DNA from 2 places in the Pelotomaculum isophthalicicum JI genome. Region 1 is predicted to be linked to the other one. Evidence: predicted binding sites of a transcription regulator. Region 1 holds the regulator's gene; the other holds the start of a gene.

Region 1 (8,895 bases):
TCCACCCGGGTATCGCCGGGCCGCGTATAAACGAACTAAAAAATGGGAAAACTGACCAGATGATTGACGCCATGTCCATCAAGCCGGGTAACAGTGTTTTGGATTGTACATTGGGTCTGGGGACAGACGCCATTGTAGCGAGCTATACTGTCGGCAATAGCGGCCGGGTTGTCGGGTTGGAGAATTCACCGGTCATAGCTTATCTTGTTAAATCCGGTCTTGCATCTTACCCGGTAGCTGACGGGGACACTTTCACCGCCATGCGAAGAGTGGAGGTTGTTCAGGCGGATCACCGTGATTACCTGCGGACGCTGCCGGCAGGCAGTTTCGACGTTATATATTTCGACCCTATGTTCCGCCTGCCCGGACGGCGGTCACCGGCCATAAACAACTTACGCGCCCTGGCTGATCCCGAACCGCTTGACCGGGAAACAATCAACCTCGCCGTAAAAATAGCGAACAAACGGGTGGTGGTCAAAGAAAGGCGGGGCAGCGCGGAATTCGGGCGCTTGGGTTTTGAAAAAATACAGGGGGGGAGGTATGCCCCAGTAGTATACGGGGTAATAAACTGTCAGGGTCTATAATATGTGTGAGAATAAAAATTATCTGCCGCCCCTGTTGGTCATTGCCGGGCCGACGGCGACCGGAAAGAGCGAAGTGGCGGTACATGTGGCCGGGGCAATCGGCGGAGAAATTGTTTCAGCGGACTCAATGCTGGTTTACCGGCAGATGGATATCGGTACCGCGAAACCAACGAAAGAAGTAATGCGCGGTGTACCACATCACCTGATTAATATCGTAGATCCCGATCAGGATTATAGTGTGGCGATATATCAAGAACGAGCCAGGGAGGTAATTGCGGATATCCAGGCCAGGGGCAGGTTACCTGTTCTCACCGGCGGCACCGGGCTTTATATCAGATCTGTCATCGATCATTACGACTTTACCGGAGCATGCCGCGATGAATCATTGCGGGCAAAGCTGTTAAGCGAAGCCCAAAACAATGGTTGCGAATCGCTTCACCTTCGCCTGGCCGAAGTCGACAGGCAATCCGCGGCTAAACTGCATCCCAGGGATGTGAGGCGGGTAATCCGCGCGTTGGAAGTATATTATCTCACAGGAAAGCCCCTTTCCAGCTACTGGAAAATGGAAAAATGTGCTGAGCCGTTATATAATTTAGTTTTTATTGGTTTAACAATGGCCAGGGGGGAACTTTACCGGCGGATTGAGCAAAGAGTGGAAGCAATGATTGGAGCGGGACTGGTGGATGAAGTGCGCGGACTTCTTAACGCGGGATACAGCCCCGGGCTTACTTCAATGCAGGGATTAGGATATAAAGAGATAGTTGCTCATCTGGCAGGGGAATTGTCTTTACCGGAAGCTGTTGAATTGTTGAAAAGGAATACCAGGCGTTTCGCCAAAAGACAACTGACCTGGTTCCGCCGCGACGGGCGGATCAAGTGGCTGGCAGTGGATCCTCCCATGGGACTGCAGTCGGCTGTTCAAGAAATTATCAGAAATATTGAAGGAGTATTTTAAGATTTATAGAAATAGAAACATATAAGAAAAATATTCCAACGGAGGGATCTCCTATGACTAAACCACAAATTAACCTACAAGACGCTTTTTTAAACCAATGTAGGAAGGAGAATATCCCCGTTACCATTTTCCTCGTCAATGGTTTTCAGCTGAAAGGCATGGTAAGGGGCTTTGATAACTTTACAGTAATCCTGGAAAGTGACGGAAAACAGAAAATGGTTTATAAACACGCCATCTCTACGGTTGAACCCCTTAAACCTGTAAATACCACTTTTACAGATACAAAGAGCGCTTATTAAAATCACGTTGGGTAAACAAAACGGCTCCTCTTAAGAGGGGCCTGTTTTTTTGGTCGTAATAGTCCGGTTCGGGCGTATAATGTTAATGATAAAGCCCGAGAGGTGGCTGAATTACGGTGAAGGTAAAAAAATGGGACATCCGGGAGCTTGGAGGGGGCATGGGTAACGGCAGCCGGAACAGGAAAAAAAACGTCCTGAGTCTGCAGGCTGCCGTCAAGGCCGCACATACCGGAGAGGAACAGTGTCTTCAACAGAACGCCGGCGATATTATGCGGGAACTGTATAATCTGGTTGGTCTGCATGAAGTGAAAAAATTAATAGAAGAAATTTACGCGTTTGTGGAGATCCAGAGGCGGAGACAGAAAGAAAAGCTGGCTGCCGAGCCGCTTGTGTTGCACATGATTTTCAAGGGCAACCCCGGCACCGGCAAAACTACTGTGGCCAGGATACTGGGCAAGCTGTTCAGAGAGGTTGGCGTGTTGCCGAAAGGTCATCTTGTTGAAGTCGAAAGGGCTGATCTGGTAGGTGAGTTCATTGGTCATACCGCTCAGAAAACGAGAGAGCAGATCAAAAAGGCGCTGGGAGGCATCTTGTTTGTTGACGAGGCATACGCGTTGGCCAGGGGCGGGGAAAAGGACTTCGGCAAAGAGGCCATAGATACCATGGTTAAGAGCATGGAGGACTACCGTGACAGCCTGATTCTTATCCTGGCGGGCTATCACGATGAAATGGACTGGTTTGTGGAAACTAACCCCGGTTTGCGTTCGCGCTTTCCTATTAATATATCTTTTCCCGACTACAGCAACAGGGAACTGCTCGCCATCGCCGATTTGATGCTGCAGCGAAGGCAGTATGTTCTGTCCAGCGGCGCCAGGGATGAGTTGCGTTTTTTTATTGAAAAGGAGCATAAGCTGCACGAGCACAGCGGCAACGCCCGCATGGTAAGAAACCTTGTCGAAAAGGCGATCCGCCGCCAGGCCGTTCGCCTGATGAAAAAAAACTGCGAATTGAGCCGCGTGGATTTGATGTCGATTGTCAGAGAGGACCTGGGAGGGAGTTAAAATGGCTTATTACAACCAAGATCTAGTAAGTTTGTCTGCCGAGGTGGATAACGAAGTTCAACCGGTTTACCGCTTGATTGAAGACATGGCCTTGAAAAACCATGCCAAGGTGCTGGAGTCATTCCGGCGGGTGAGAGTCAGCGAATTTCATTTGAAAGGATCAACCGGCTACGGCTATGGGGATCAGGGGAGGGCCGCGCTTGAAGAAGTTTACGCGGCCGTTTTCCGGGCGGAGGCGGCATTGGTCAGGAGCCAGTTTGTTTCAGGCACTCATGCTATTGCCGCGTGTCTTTACGGCGTTTTGCGGCCGGGAGATGAACTTCTTGCAGTGCAGGGCGAACCGTATGACACACTTGGTGAAATGATCGGCGTCAGGGGCGAGTCAAACGGTTCGTTGCGGGAGTTTGGAGTGATCTATAAACAGGTTGACCCGTCGCCGGGCGGCGGGATAGATTACCCGGCAGTCGAAGAGGCGTTGGGAGACAAGACAAAAATGGTTATGCTCCAGCGTTCCAGAGGCTACCACTGGGGACCTTCTTTGGGAATCAATGAAATGAAAAAGTTAATTAGTTTCATCAAGCAGAAAAAACCGGACGTGGTCGTTTTTGTCGACAACTGCTATGGTGAATTTGTTGAAAATGAAGAACCGGTGGAAGCAGGCGCCGATCTGGCGGCCGGATCGTTGATTAAAAATCCCGGAGGTGGTGTTGCACCTACCGGAGGGTATATAGTGGGAAGGAAAAAGTATGTTGATGCGGCTGCCAACCGTTGGAGCGCTCCGGGCATCGGAGCGGAAGTCGGGCCTTCTCAGGACTGCCAGCGCTTGCTTTTTCAGGGTTTGTTTCTTGCGCCGCATATTGTCGCGGAAGCGCTTAAGGGCATGGTATTTGCCGCAAGATTTTTTGAAAAACTGGGATTCGCGGTCATGCCGGAATACCACGAGGAGCGCAATGATATTGTACAGGCTATCGGCCTTGGAGCGCCGGAGCGGATGGTGGCTTTTTGCCGGGGTCTCCAGGGGGCTTCTCCGGTAGATTCCCATGTCCGTCCGGAACCGAACGCAATGCCTGGTTACGGGGACCCGGTGATTATGGCCGCGGGAACATTTATCCAGGGCGCTTCGCTGGAATTGAGCGCGGATGGCCCGATCCGCCCGCCTTATGCTGTTTACCTACAGGGAGGGCTTTCCAAAGAATACGTCAAATTGGCCGTGCTTAGCGCCGCCAGGGAAGTGCTGAAGTTGGGTTGAGGTCTGCCAGATATAAATTTAAGGAAATTTTTATTTTAGAATTTTAAGAAAGTTTAAATAATAAGAAGGTTTTTTTTAATTACTAGCGAAACTTTATAAGGAAAAGAGCATTATTTTCGTTTACGTTGTCAATTGGCGGTGGTGTATTGGTGAATTTTAAGCAATTGGAGTCATTTTTGTGGGTGGCCGAACTGCAGAGCTTCACTAAAGCGGCCCGCCAGCTGTATATGAGTCAGCCGGCTGTCAGCTTTCAGATCAAAGCGCTTGAAGAGGACCTTGAGGTAATGCTGTTCAAGCGCGGTGACAAGAAGATGGTTTTAACAGACGCGGGGCAACTTTTGTACCGGGAAGCGAAGCAAATGTTCCGGCATTACCAAAAGATCAAGGCTGGATTGGACGATTTGAAAGGGCTGAAAACCGGGCACCTGATTGTAGGCGCCGGTACCATACCGGGAGAATACTTGCTGCCGCTGCTTATTGGGGAGTTTAAAAAAAAGTACCCCGGCATTCAAATTACTCTCAAAGTATCGGGAAGCGGGCAGGTTGAACGTTGGGTCCGGGAGCGGGAAATAGATCTCGGCATTACCGGCGCGCTGATGGAAGGTCAAGAAATTGAATGCAGCCCATGGTTGCAGGACGAGCTATTGTTAATTGTCCCTCCGTTACACCCGTGGGTTAACTCCGGTACTGTAAAAGTTTCAGATTTGAAGAGCGAAACGATGATTTTCCGTGAACAAGGGTCGGGAACCCGCCGGACTATTGAACAAAAGCTGGCTGAGCAAGGTATAACCGTGGATCAGATACCCCAGGGGATTGAATTGGGCAGCTCAAGGGCCGTAATAACGGCAGTCGAAGCCGGTCTGGGAGTGAGTATCGTATCAAAGTACGCTGTCAGGGAATCGCTGGAACTGGAGCGGGTGAGGGAAGTTCATATAGATGACTTTGACTTGAGCCGTACTCTCTATCAAGTCCGTCACAGCCAAAGCATGGCCGGGTTCGCTATTGACGCTTTTACCGATTTTATAAATAATGATGAGGTTTATAAGGTTTTTGACTTTAAAAAAACACCGTAACTGTCACGGTGTTTTTTACCGATTTTTATTCCTTGTATTATTCCTTGTATATCAATGTATTTTTCGCAGCAAACCTGCGACTTTACCGAGTACTTGAACATTTCTCGCATATATGGGTTCGAGCAATCTGTTTTCAGGCTGGAGTCTGATCCGGTCATCCTCTTTAAAAAAACGTTTAACAGTCGCTTCTTCTTCCAATAGGGCGACAACTATTTCACCGTTGTCGGCAACATGTTGCTGTCTTACTATAACCATGTCTCCATCCAGGATACCTGCTTCGACCATGCTGTCACCTTTTACCGTGAGCATAAAAAATTCGCCGGTTCCAGTAAAAAAGGAGGGGAGCGGAAAGGTGTCTTCCCTGTTCTCTGTGGCCAGCAGCGGCACACCGGCGGCCACCCGTCCCAGCAGAGGGACGCTGATTAATTCTATGTTGTTTTCTTTGCTGTCACTTAGCACTTCCATCGCCCTTGGTTTGGTCGCGTCACGCCTGAGGTAACCTTTTCCTTCCAATCTCTTTAAGTAACCGTGTACTGTAGAGCTTGAGCTTAAACCTACGGCCTGTCCAATCTCCCTGACCGAGGGCGGGTATCCTTTCTCCCGGATATTTTTTTTAATGACGGCCAGGACAAGTTCTTCTTTTGAGGTGAGTTGATCACTCATTTTTTCACCAGCCTTTAATATAATGCTAGTAATATTATACCATAAATAATGAAAATAAAAAACATAAGTTCGGTACTGGTTTGGTTGAAACTGTTGGAATTTATTTGAATCAACACGCGGTATTTTTTTTGAGGGTTTCAGGTGACGTGTACCTTGCGCGTTCTCTGAAACCCTTTCTATTTTTGATTTGTAAACATTTTTGCCCTGTGATAAAATCTTAACGATTAATAGTCATGCAGGTGCAATTTTGTTTTAGAGGGAAAAATATACTCTGCTCTGGGAGGTTTTAATATCAAAATTATTCATGCTGCTGAAATAGTTGAGGCGGTTGCCGGGCTGTGCCAGGAAGCCAATTTTAACCTGGGGCATGATATGCTGGAAGGACTGCAAAGAGCTTACGAACAGGAAGTCTCTATTAATGGAAAAGAGATTATAAAACAATTGCTTGCAAATGCTGAAATTGCCCGCGAAGAGAAAATTCCGATATGTCAGGATACGGGTTTTACAGTTGTTTTTGTTGAGTTGGGTCAGGATGTGCGCGTTGTGGGTGGTGATTTTTACGGCGCGATCAATGAAGGTGTGCGAAAAGGGTATACTGAAGGCTATTTAAGGAAATCTATTGTAAGCCATCCGCTGGAGCGCGAGAATACTGGCGACAACACACCGGCTGTGATTCATACCAAGATTGTTCCCGGTGAAAACATTCGGTTGATTGTCGCTCCAAAAGGCGGAGGAAGTGAAAATATGAGCGCTGTTAAAATGTTGAAACCGTCTGAAGGAGTACAAGGCTTAAAAAAGTTTGTTGTAGAGGTGGTTAAGGCCGCCGGTCCAAATCCCTGTCCGCCGGTGGTTGTTGGCGTGGGCGCCGGCGGCACCTTTGAAAAGGCCGCCCAATTGTCAAAAGAGGCGTTGTTGAGAGATTTAGGGAAAGAAAGTCAATATCCGGATATCGCGAAATTAGAAAAAGAGTTATTGGATGAAATTAATCGCCTCGGTATAGGGCCGCAAGGATTAGGCGGAAGAATAACCGCCCTGGCAGTCCATATCGAGATTTACCCCACCCATATCGCCAGCCTGCCGGTGGCTGTGAATATTAACTGCCATGCGGCGCGGCACAAGGAAGCGGTATTGTAAAAATATCAGTAGTCAGTAGTCAGTAGTCAGGAACCAGGGACCAGGAACCAGGAACCAGGAACAGAATAAAGGAATAGTTTATCGTCTCAGGAAATTCTGAATTCTCCCCAAAAATAAAACTAACCATTTTCACCCATCTAATGATGAAGCGAAGCTTCATGGGTGTCTGACCACTGAATTCTGAATGCCTGGAATATCTTTACAGGAGCCAAAAGTTGGGAGTTAGAATAAGAGAATGGTTTATTATTTAGAGATTTTGAATACTGACTACTGACTACTGACTACTTGAGTTATGCGACAGGTGGTGATCTAAATGGACCGGATCAGCCTCACTACTCCGTTATCCGGTGAGGTGGTGGAAAATCTCCGGAGCGGCCAGCGAGTTTCGTTGAGTGGAACTATTTATACAGGCCGTGACGCAGCGCATAAAAGGTTGATTGAATGTATCGATCGTGGAGAAGAGTTGCCCTTTGATCTGAAAGGGCAGGTTATCTATTATGTGGGACCGTCACCGGCCAGGCCGGGCATGGTTATTGGGTCGGCCGGGCCGACCACGAGCGGGCGAATGGATTTATACGCTCCTAAATTATACGCGTTGGGTCTTAAAGCAACGATAGGCAAAGGCCGCAGATCGCCTGAGGTGATAACTGCGATGCGGCAGTACAAAGGCGTCTACCTGGCGGCGGTGGGAGGAGCAGCAGCGCTGATAGCCAAATCAATCAAAGAGGCCAGGGTGATCGCCTACCCTGAGCTTGGGCCTGAAGCTGTGTACAAGTTGCTTGTAGAAGATTTCCCGGCGATTGTTGTAAATGATACAGTAGGTGGCGATCTGTACGATGAAAGTATCAAGCTTTATTCAGACTTTAAAGAGGATGACCACATTTAATCAATGATTAAACTGGAAAATAAATTAGTATTTTCATAATATTCAGTACGAAATAACTACACCATCTAACATATTATTTATACATATGTATACACGATTATTATAAAAGATAATACCATGATAGATAGTTGGTTCGGAAGTATACAGTATAATATCAAATCTTGAAGGAAATGAAACTTCCATTGAAGAACTGTACTTAATATGATACTTTATATAAAAGATTGCGGATGATTTTTTATAAAATTTATCGAGGTTTAATAATGTTTTCCGGTAAACGGATCAGATATCCTGAAGGTGTAAAAAGTAACAATTTTGGGTTAGACTATTTAGCGAATTGCTTGACATAGAATAAAAATATTGGTTTGGACAATGCGTATGCCTATGAAGTGGAGGTATTTTGTTATATGCATGATAAATTAGAGCATCTTAATAATCTTAGACGGTTGGTAGAAGCCGGGGGTGGCCGGAAACGTATTGATAAACAGCACGAAGCCGGAAAAAAGACGGCGCGGGAACGGATCGAGGCCTTGCTTGATCCTGGTAGCTTCAAGGAAGTTGACGTGTTCGCGGCATCTGACGATGATTTTACCAATATGGAGAACCCGGGGGAAGGTGTGGTAGCCGGTCACGGTATTATTGACGGCCGGAAAGTCTACGTCTATGCGCAGGATTTTACCGTCACCGGGGGATCGCTTGGGCGGGTGCACGCGGCTAAGATATGTAAGGTCCTTGATCTGGCCATGAAGGTCGGCGCCCCGGTGATTGGGCTGAACGACTCGGGTGGCGCCCGGATTCAGGAAGGTGTTGACGCCTTAAACGGTTACGGCGAGATTTTTTTTCGCAACACCATGGCGTCCGGTGTCATTCCTCAAATATCGGTAATACTTGGCCCCTGCGCCGGAGGCGCGGTTTATTCCCCCGCTTTAACTGATTTTATCTTCATGGTTTCCGGGGTCAGTCAGATGTTTATCACCGGCCCGCAGGTCATCAA
Region 2 (8,895 bases), on a different contig from region 1:
ATTTGGGTTATGAAACGTTTAATTACAATCTCCTTCTTAGCGCCGATCACTGATTCACAAGGACCGGTCATACCTAAATCAGTAATATAAGCAGTGCCCCCCGGCAGGATACGTTCGTCAGCAGTCTGTACATGCGTGTGAGTACCGCACACCGCAGAAACCCGCCCGGCAAGATACCACCCCATAGCAATTTTTTCCGAGGTTGCCTCGGCATGAAAATCCACAACTATTACTTTTGCTTTATCCGACAAGTTTTTTAACAACTCATCCACCTTACGGAAAGGACAGTCAATCGCTTGCATAAAAGCCCTGCCGGAGAGGTTTATTACTGCTACTTTTACCTTCCGTCTTGTTTCATAAATATTAACGCCGTTACCCGGAGTGCCGGGCGGGTAATTTGCCGGCCGCACTATTCGTTTTTCATGGTTAATGTATTCTAAAGCCTCTTTTTTGTTCCAGACATGATTACCCATTGTGAGGACATCTACCCCGGCAGAAAATAATTCCTGGGCAGTTTCTCTAGAGATGCCGTTACCACCAGCGGCGTTTTCACCGTTCGCAATAACCATATCCAATTCATGTTCATGTTTCAATTCGGTTAAGTTAACCTGCACAGCTGTTCTGCCAGGGCGCCCGACAACATCGCCGATCATCAACAAACGCACGTTTTTGACCCTCCTTTATTTGTCGAACACCAATACCTTGCCTTCCTCGCGAAAAGCAAACAGGTACTTGTCTTGACTGGTGCCTTTCATCCTCTCAAGCATATGCCCGATCATTTCTTCCTGAGCAACGATTTCTTCTTCGATATAATAATCGTATCCTTCAGTTACAAGATTATTATTAAAATATTGACGAAATAATTCCACGATCAATGTTATTTCTTCCTGAACCAGGGTATTTACATCACGCTGCACTTCTATAATAGTAAGATTATCACAGATCTGACTATTCAATAAAATAACATTATTATCCTTGCCTTCCAGCAAGTTGTATACTTCTATACTACTCAGCAGCCTTGCTTTTAAATCATTCAATTCATTATCAATTAAAACCTTAGAATACATAAAAGTAAATCTTAACAACTGTTTCTCAGGGTCGAAGTTTATAGCAGCCACTTCCGGGTAACAGACTAAAATTGAAATTAACAACCCGACACTGCTGTTAACATCGTTATTTTTACCTTTATAGCAAACTCCCAAAAAAGTCACCTTCCCTAAAATACCTACTAAAACATGTATAGATTCTGTTTCCTATAAAGGATTCCTGCTTTTTTTCAATCAAAGCGTCTAAAAAATATTTTCCAAAGAACAATTTGGCGACGAAAATATTTTTTTCAAGGAATAAAAAACGGCCCTTTGTAGAGCCGTTTTTTATTTATTTTGCGTATTCAACCACCCTTGTTTCCCGGATACTCACGACTTTGATCTGACCTGGATAATCCAACTCGTTTTCTATTCTTTTTGCGATATCCCGTACCAGCCTGATTGCGCCGATATCATCAATTTTATCAGGCTTAACCATAATGCGAACTTCACGTCCCGCTTGAATTGCGTAGGATTTCTCGACGCCCTCGAAGGAGTTGGCAATCTCCTCAAGTTTTGTGAGGCGCTTGATGTATGCTTCCAGCGTTTCCCTGCGTGCACCCGGTCGTGCGGCGGAAATAGCGTCGGCGGCCTGAACAAGAACAGCAATAGTTGTCTTCGGGTCTTCGTCTCCGTGGTGAGCGGCAATAGCATGAACAATATCATGCGATTCCTTGTATTTCTTAGCCAGGTCAACGCCGATAGTCACGTGCGGTCCTTCCACTTCGTGGTCGACCGACTTGCCTATATCGTGTAATAAACCGGCTCTTTTTGCCATTTGGATATCAACACCCAGTTCAGAAGCCATTAGACCAGCCAAGTGGGCAACTTCAACTGAATGCTTTAATACATTCTGGCCGTAACTTGTACGGAATTTCAGCCGTCCCAAAAGAATAACCAATTCCGGATGAATACCGTGCACACCTGTTTCAAAAGTCGCTTGTTCTCCAGCCTCCCTAATTTGGTTGTTGACCTCTTTTCGGGCTTTTTCAACCATTTCCTCAATACGTGCCGGATGGATTCTGCCATCAACGATCAATTTTTCCAGAGCAATCCTTGCCACTTCTCTCCGGATCGGATCAAAACCTGACAAAATCACAGCTTCCGGTGTATCATCAATAATAAGATCTATTCCTGTGAGCGTTTCAAAAGCGCGAATATTTCTACCTTCGCGTCCAATGATACGCCCTTTCATTTCATCACTGGGTAAAGGTATCACAGCTACTGTAGCCTCAGCGACATGATCCGCCGCACACCTCTGAATAGCTAAGGAAATAACATCACGAGCCCGCTTTTCCGCTTCTTCCTTAGCCTTGTTTTCCATGTCCTTTATCATTATTGCTACTTCATGCTGTATTTCTTTTTCAATATCGGTAAGCAGGATCTGTCTAGCTTCTTCAGATGTCATGCCAGATATCCGTTCCAATTCACCTAGCTGCTTGTTATATACTTCCGTAAGTTGATTTTTAACAGCTTCTATTTCTGTTTCTTTCCGGCTCAGAACATCCTCCTTTTTTTCTATTGAGTCAGCTTTGCGGTCCAGATTTTCTTCCTTCTGAACTAACCTGCGTTCCAGTCTTTGAAGTTCCGATCTGCGCTCCCGGTTCTCTCTCTCCACTTCATTACGTAGTTTTAGAACCTCTTCTTTGGACTCCAGAATTGCTTCCCGCTTTTTCGCTTCAGCATTCTTTTCAGCTTCCTCCAGTATTTTCTTTGCCTCGTTCTCAGCGGAAGTAATTTTAGCTTCAGCCAGGTATTTTCTCAGGAAATATCCTATTACAAAAGCTGCCAATGCAGATCCTATAATAATTATAATTAAATTAAATTCCAATACTTTTTTTCACCCCCTTTTTTTATTAAATTTTGTATGGCAACAAAAAAAAACCGAGTATAACTCGGTAGAAAATGAACTGATACTACTTTTTATTCTTGTCCAGATCACGGAAAGAAAAAAACCTCAAAATAGGTACCTTCCTAAATCCGGTTTAAGTAAAACCAAACCGGACTTCGACCTTAGAAATAAATTATTGGATTTTATCTATAATAAAACCCGTACATAGTAGTATCTAATTCTATTTTCTCCCAAATTAAATTGTACAGGTTTCTTTAAAAAATGTCAAGCTAAAACCAGGCATTTAAGACCTCAGGAGTATAAATTCAATATCTCTCGCCATCTTTGACTTTATGTTGGATCTTATTAATTACTTCACACGTAAAACCACGCCTGTTAAGCAAACTTACCAGCCGCGGCAGATTGTATGCCCCGCTACTCCGCAACATTTCTTTTTCAACTAGTTTCATGGCAGCATGATATTCCTTATCAAACCCAAGTTCACCCAGAATATCGTCAATAATACTAGTACAGATCCCTTTACCCCGCAGTTCTTGCTTTAACCCCCTAAGCCCTCTTTTGCCTAGCCTCTGGTTTACCCAACAGCGGGCAAATTCCATATCATCAATATAGCCGTACTCTCCCAAAACATCTAAAACTGGTCGTGACACTTCAGGACTAAAACCCTTTCGCTTCAGACACTGTTCCAACTCATGCTTGGAACGCCGGCGAAAAACCAACATCCGTAAGGCTAAAGACCTGGCTTTTTCAAATTCACTTTTCATTATTACTCAAATTGCCTTCTGCTATCCCTACAATTAAAGGCGTGTCTTTAACACTTGCAAGATTTTGAGCTATGCGAACTTTTTGTTCAACTTCTCTAGCTATGTCCGGATGCTCTTTCAAGAATTCCTTGACATTTTCCCGTCCTTGGCCGAGTCTTTCATCATTATAAGAATACCATGCCCCGCTTTTGTTGATTATGTTTAAATCAGCGGCGATATCCAGAATGCTGCCTTCTTTGGATATTCCCGTTCCGTACATAATATCGAAATCAGCCTGTTTAAAAGGAGGAGCCATTTTATTTTTCACCACCTTGACTCTGGTGCGGCTCCCAATAATATCAGCGCCTTGCTTGATATTTTCCTGTTTACGCACCTCCATGCGAATCGAAGCGTAGAATTTCAAGGCGCGCCCCCCGGTGGTAGTTTCAGGCGAGCCGTACATTATGCCAACTTTTTCCCTGATTTGATTAATAAAGACCACTGTAGTGTGCGACTTACTGATCGATCCGGTGAGCTTCCGCAGCGCCTGAGACATTAGCCGCGCCTGCAATCCGACGTGTGAGTCTCCCATCTCCCCCTCAATCTCAGCACGGGGTACCAGGGCAGCCACAGAATCAATAACGATGACATCTATAGCCCCGCTGCGCACCAAAGCCTCGGCAATTTCCAGCGCCTGTTCGCCGGTATCCGGCTGGGACACCAGCAGGTTCTCAATATCGACGCCCAGGTTCCTTGCATACGACGGATCGAGGGCGTGCTCGGCATCGATGAAAGCCGCTGCCCCACCTGTCTTCTGTGCCTCGGCGATGATGTGCAAAGCCACAGTTGTTTTCCCGGAAGACTCCGGTCCAAATATCTCTATAACCCTGCCGCGCGGCACTCCTCCGATGCCAAGAGCGATATCCAGCGCCAAAGTGCCTGTTGGAATAACCTCTACATTTAAATTAGCGGAGGCTTCCCCCAGCTTCATGATCGAACCCTTGCCGAATTGCCGTTCTATTTGCATAAGCGCCAGTTCTAAAGCTTTTTGTTTATCCGACAAAATATTACCTCCATTTTAGGGTGTTATTTTTACGGCATGAACACATGTTCGGTCCATTAATTAATTATATGGCGCTTTTTGGTTTGTGTCAATAACAATAATCAGATCATCTTATTATTTTTCTTGAAGGAAAGACCTTACCATACTTAACGCGGCATTAACTGTACCCATTCTTACAGCCAGCCGGTTACCGGGAAAGTGGAACTTCCGGTAAGAGGCGCCCTTTTCCGACGCCAGGGCAATATAAACCAACCCTATTGGTTTGTTCGGAGTGTCGCCATCCGGCCCGGCGATACCTGTTACGGCAAGACCCAGGCTTGTGTGAATCAGGTTCCGCACACCTTCAGCCATAGCCACTGCCGTCTCTTTACTGACGGCCCCGTGCGAGTCAATTATGTCGGGGGCCACTCCGAGGATCGCTTTTTTCACCTCATTGCTGTACGCAGCCACACCACCTATAAAGTATGCTGAACTACCGGGAATGTCAGTCAACCTCGCGGCAATTAATCCGCTGGTGCACGATTCTGCCACACCTATTGACATCCCTTTATCAAGCAGTTGTTTACCAACAATAACCTCTATATTTTCATCACCATAACCAAAAATATAATCTTTAAGACGACAACTTACCTTTTCCGATAGTTCTTCCACCATCTTTTCAGCTTGTTCCGCACTTGCCGCTTGCGCAGTTATCCGCACTTGCACCTGGCCCGGGCTGGCTAAATAAGTGATGCCTGGATTACCTTGCCCGCCCAGGTCTTTAATCAGATCCTGAACAGCTGACTCGGAAATACCGGTAACTTTGATTGCTTTAAACCGGGTAACCGCCCCGGAACCGGCTTTTTGGGACAAAATAGGCATTAGAGTATCCTCAAACATTGCAGTCAATTCGTGCGGCGGCCCGGGCAAAAGAGCAATAATTTTATTTCCCTTTTCAATTAATATGCCGGGCGCGGTTCCCCGTTTATTTGGTAAAATGGTTGCTCCTTGCGGAATATAGGCCTGCCTGATATTTGATTCCGGCATGGTCATGCCGCGGCGGTCAAAAAAATTCCTAATCCCGTCCAGCGATTTTTCATCAAGGACCAGGGGCAAGCCAAGCACGTGAGCGACAGTATCCTTGGTAAGATCGTCCGTGGTCGGACCAAGTCCCCCGGTGATTAGTATTAAATCAGACCGTTCCAGCGCCTGCCTGACAACCTGCTCCAGTCTTTCGAAATGATCTCCTACCGTGATATGCAATGCGACATCAAAATTAAGCTCTGACAACCATCTTCCTAAATACTGGGCATGGCTGTTCACAATACGGCCCTGGGTAAGTTCCGAACCGGTAAAAATAAGTTCTGCTTTCAAATCATCACACCCCGATATTAACTTTCAAGTCAAATTATAGCATAAACTGAAACGATACAGTAGGCTCAATATACTAAGAGGAAACGGATCAGCTCGAAAATTATTCAGGCCGATCCGTTTACCTAATGGATAATATTTATGGATAATATGTTGAAAATAATTAATTCAGCGCATTATATTCCCCGATGACTTTACGGAATTGCTCCCCAGTGATTTTTTCATTTTCCAACAGGATTTCTGAAATTTTTTTAAATACCTGTCGCGCTTCCGAAATTTGTTTTTTTACCCGTTGCTCCTGCTCCTGTATTATGCCGGTCAGAGTATTGTGTTTTAATTCCTGGGGAAGATTGTCAAAGCTTATTACGCCCAAATCCGACATGCCTGAACGCAACATTGTCTCGGCTGTGCGCATTGCTTGTTCAAAGTCATTGGCGGAACCAGTGCTGTGGTTACCCAAGATGGTTTCCTCAGCAACCGCGCCTGCCAGCATAACAGAAATTTGATTCTCAAGGTAATCTTTAGTATACAAGTAAGTATCATCTTCCGGGGTCTGGCGCATATACCCCAGAGCATCACCGCGGGGGGTAATGGTCAGGGTGGAAACAGAACCTGCCCGGACATGTTCGCTAATCAAAGCATGGCCAATCTCATGAATGGCTATTCGCTTCATTTCAGCCTCTGACGGACGTTTATCCAGCTTTCCGCCCATCATTACCTTATCAATTGACTCGTTAAAATGATGTTGCTTTATTACCGATGATTTTTCGCGCATAGCCAGGATAGCCGCTTCGTTTGCCAGGCTCTCCAAGTGGGCGCCTGAAAAACCAAAAGTTTCCCTGGCAATTACGTTCAATTTCACATCTTCAGCCAGTGGTTTGTTTCTTGTATGAATTTTTAGGATCTCCAGCCTGCCGTCTTTGTCAGGCAGGTCAACTTTAACAATCCGGTCAAAACGCCCCGGCCGCATAAGCGCCGGGTCAAGCATGTCAGACCGGTTAGTGGCGGCTACAAGCAATATCCTCACGTTATCATCAACTTTCAGACCGTCTATTTCCACAAGGAGCTGGTTTAGAGTCTGATCATACTCCAAATGACTGGTAGTTTGTCCACGCTTGCCGCCCAAGATTTCAATTTCATCTATGAAAATCAAGGCATAATTCTTTTTTTGGCGGGGTGCTGAATCTCTTGCTGTTTGAAACAATTTTCTTACTCGTTGAGCGCCGACTCCCGCATACATTTCAATAAATTCCGATCCGGAAGCAGCTATAAAGACAGCGTCTGTATAACTAGCCGCGGCCTTAGCCATCAGCGTCTTGCCGGTTCCGGGCGGCCCCGTAAGCAGGATACCCTTAAGCGGGCGAATACCCAAACTTCTAATGCTCTGGTGGTTTTTAATAAAGTCTAAAGCCTCGCGCAATTCATGGATTGCTGAGAATTGCCCGCCAATATCACTGAAGGAAATTTCGTAACGCCCCGCGCCTACCGGGCTGTCAAAATTTTTGGCGCCGACCATGCCCCTCATCCTGGCAACATAATAAAGTCCGCCGCCGGCAGCCAAAACAAATAAAAAAGGTGTTACATCATAGCCCATGATTATCATGGAAACTATCAGGGCAAGACTCAACCCTATGCTAATTTCCTTGAGCATTTGTTCCACCTCCGGCAAGGGGCGCCTTAATGCTGCCATTAGGCTGCCCTGTATCCCTGGCAATCACCTCGTCTAGGGTCCGCCCATCTTTTTTTAATCTGATGTAAATGTTCTTTTCGTCAATATTAATTTTCGCCTCAGCTCCTGCCGCACCGGCCTCCCGTTTGATCTCTTCCGCCATACTCCGGTAACTTCCCTGGGCAATCGCCTGGTAAACGGCAAACTGACTGTTGTACCACACCTGTTGCAAACTGTCATCCCTGTTGTCTTTCAACACGAGATAGTAAGGCCGCTGGCCCATTTTTTGGGTTAGCTCTTTCTGCAGTTCATTATATGACTGCATCAAATCCGCAGTGTCTTTAAATGTCAGCGTTATCTTGACCTGTTTGCCCTCGGTGCTTATTTGATAAGATTCGACAGCCTCATTACTGGACAAAACCATATTTAAGGGATTTTGAAAACTGTATTTTTGATAAACCCACTGGACGCTGAAGATAACAACAAGCCCTGCCAATAGCGAGAAGATAATTACCGGTATCTTTAAACCTTGCCATTGCATGGCGATCCCCTTTCCGAATGTTTGGAATGCTATACCGCCAATAATTATAGCATAAAAGGGTATTTTGTTTCCCTAGTGAATAACTGGATGAAGCCATGTATCAATAACCGCTTTTTTTAAATATTTTCCATGTGTTGTTAAAGTAATCGAAACCGGACCAAACAGTAAATATAACTGCGAAAGCCATGGTAATGCCGGCAATCGGCAAGTGAAACAAGCCATTTAAATGATCCCCGACAAACATGGCAACAATAGCCACTATCTGGGTAACAGTTTTGATCTTACCGAGCCTGCTGGCGGATAATATCTCCCCTTCGGCAGCGGCGACAGCCCGTAAACCGGTCACTGCGAATTCCCTGCTGATGATTACTACGGCAATCCAACCGGACAACCGGCCCATCTCGACCAAGATGATCAGGGCAGTTGATACCAATATTTTATCAGCCAACGGGTCCATAAATTTACCCAGCAGGGTTACTTGATTGTTTCGCCTCGCAAAATAACCGTCGAGTCCATCAGTAGCTGCGCCCAGTACAAAAACAAAGACAGCTAGATAGTCAGCGTAATGATATTTTAGTGAAGCAATTAATAA

What was found. The regulator LexA, encoded in region 1, represses DNA repair genes until DNA is damaged. The targets are predictions, from matches to a motif close to CNAACANNTGTTNG.
Region 2: the regulator LexA is predicted to act here: its motif matches at 4,781-4,794, upstream of recA (recombinase RecA).

The regions. Positions count from the first base shown of each region.
Region 1 is NZ_JAKOAV010000001.1:80,702-89,596, forward strand. It holds gene L7E55_RS00340 (class I SAM-dependent methyltransferase) at 1-584, shown strand, start outside; gene miaA (tRNA (adenosine(37)-N6)-dimethylallyltransferase MiaA) at 586-1,539, shown strand; gene hfq (RNA chaperone Hfq) at 1,593-1,838, shown strand; gene L7E55_RS00355 (AAA family ATPase) at 1,997-2,899, shown strand; gene L7E55_RS00360 (methionine gamma-lyase family protein) at 2,901-4,148, shown strand; gene L7E55_RS00365 (selenium metabolism-associated LysR family transcriptional regulator) at 4,298-5,221, shown strand; gene lexA (transcriptional repressor LexA) at 5,273-5,884, opposite strand; gene L7E55_RS00375 (fumarate hydratase) at 6,176-7,018, shown strand; gene L7E55_RS00380 (Fe-S-containing hydro-lyase) at 7,332-7,904, shown strand; gene L7E55_RS00385 (acyl-CoA carboxylase subunit beta) at 8,309-8,895, shown strand, end outside.
Region 2 is NZ_JAKOAV010000004.1:77,994-86,888, forward strand. It holds gene L7E55_RS03490 (TIGR00282 family metallophosphoesterase) at 1-665, opposite strand, end outside; gene L7E55_RS03495 (hypothetical protein) at 681-1,211, opposite strand; gene rny (ribonuclease Y) at 1,378-2,916, opposite strand; gene L7E55_RS03505 (regulatory protein RecX) at 3,243-3,701, opposite strand; gene recA (recombinase RecA) at 3,691-4,707, opposite strand; gene L7E55_RS03515 (competence/damage-inducible protein A) at 4,858-6,096, opposite strand; gene L7E55_RS03520 (AAA family ATPase) at 6,257-7,744, opposite strand; gene L7E55_RS03525 (hypothetical protein) at 7,728-8,303, opposite strand; gene pgsA (CDP-diacylglycerol--glycerol-3-phosphate 3-phosphatidyltransferase) at 8,404-8,895, opposite strand, start outside.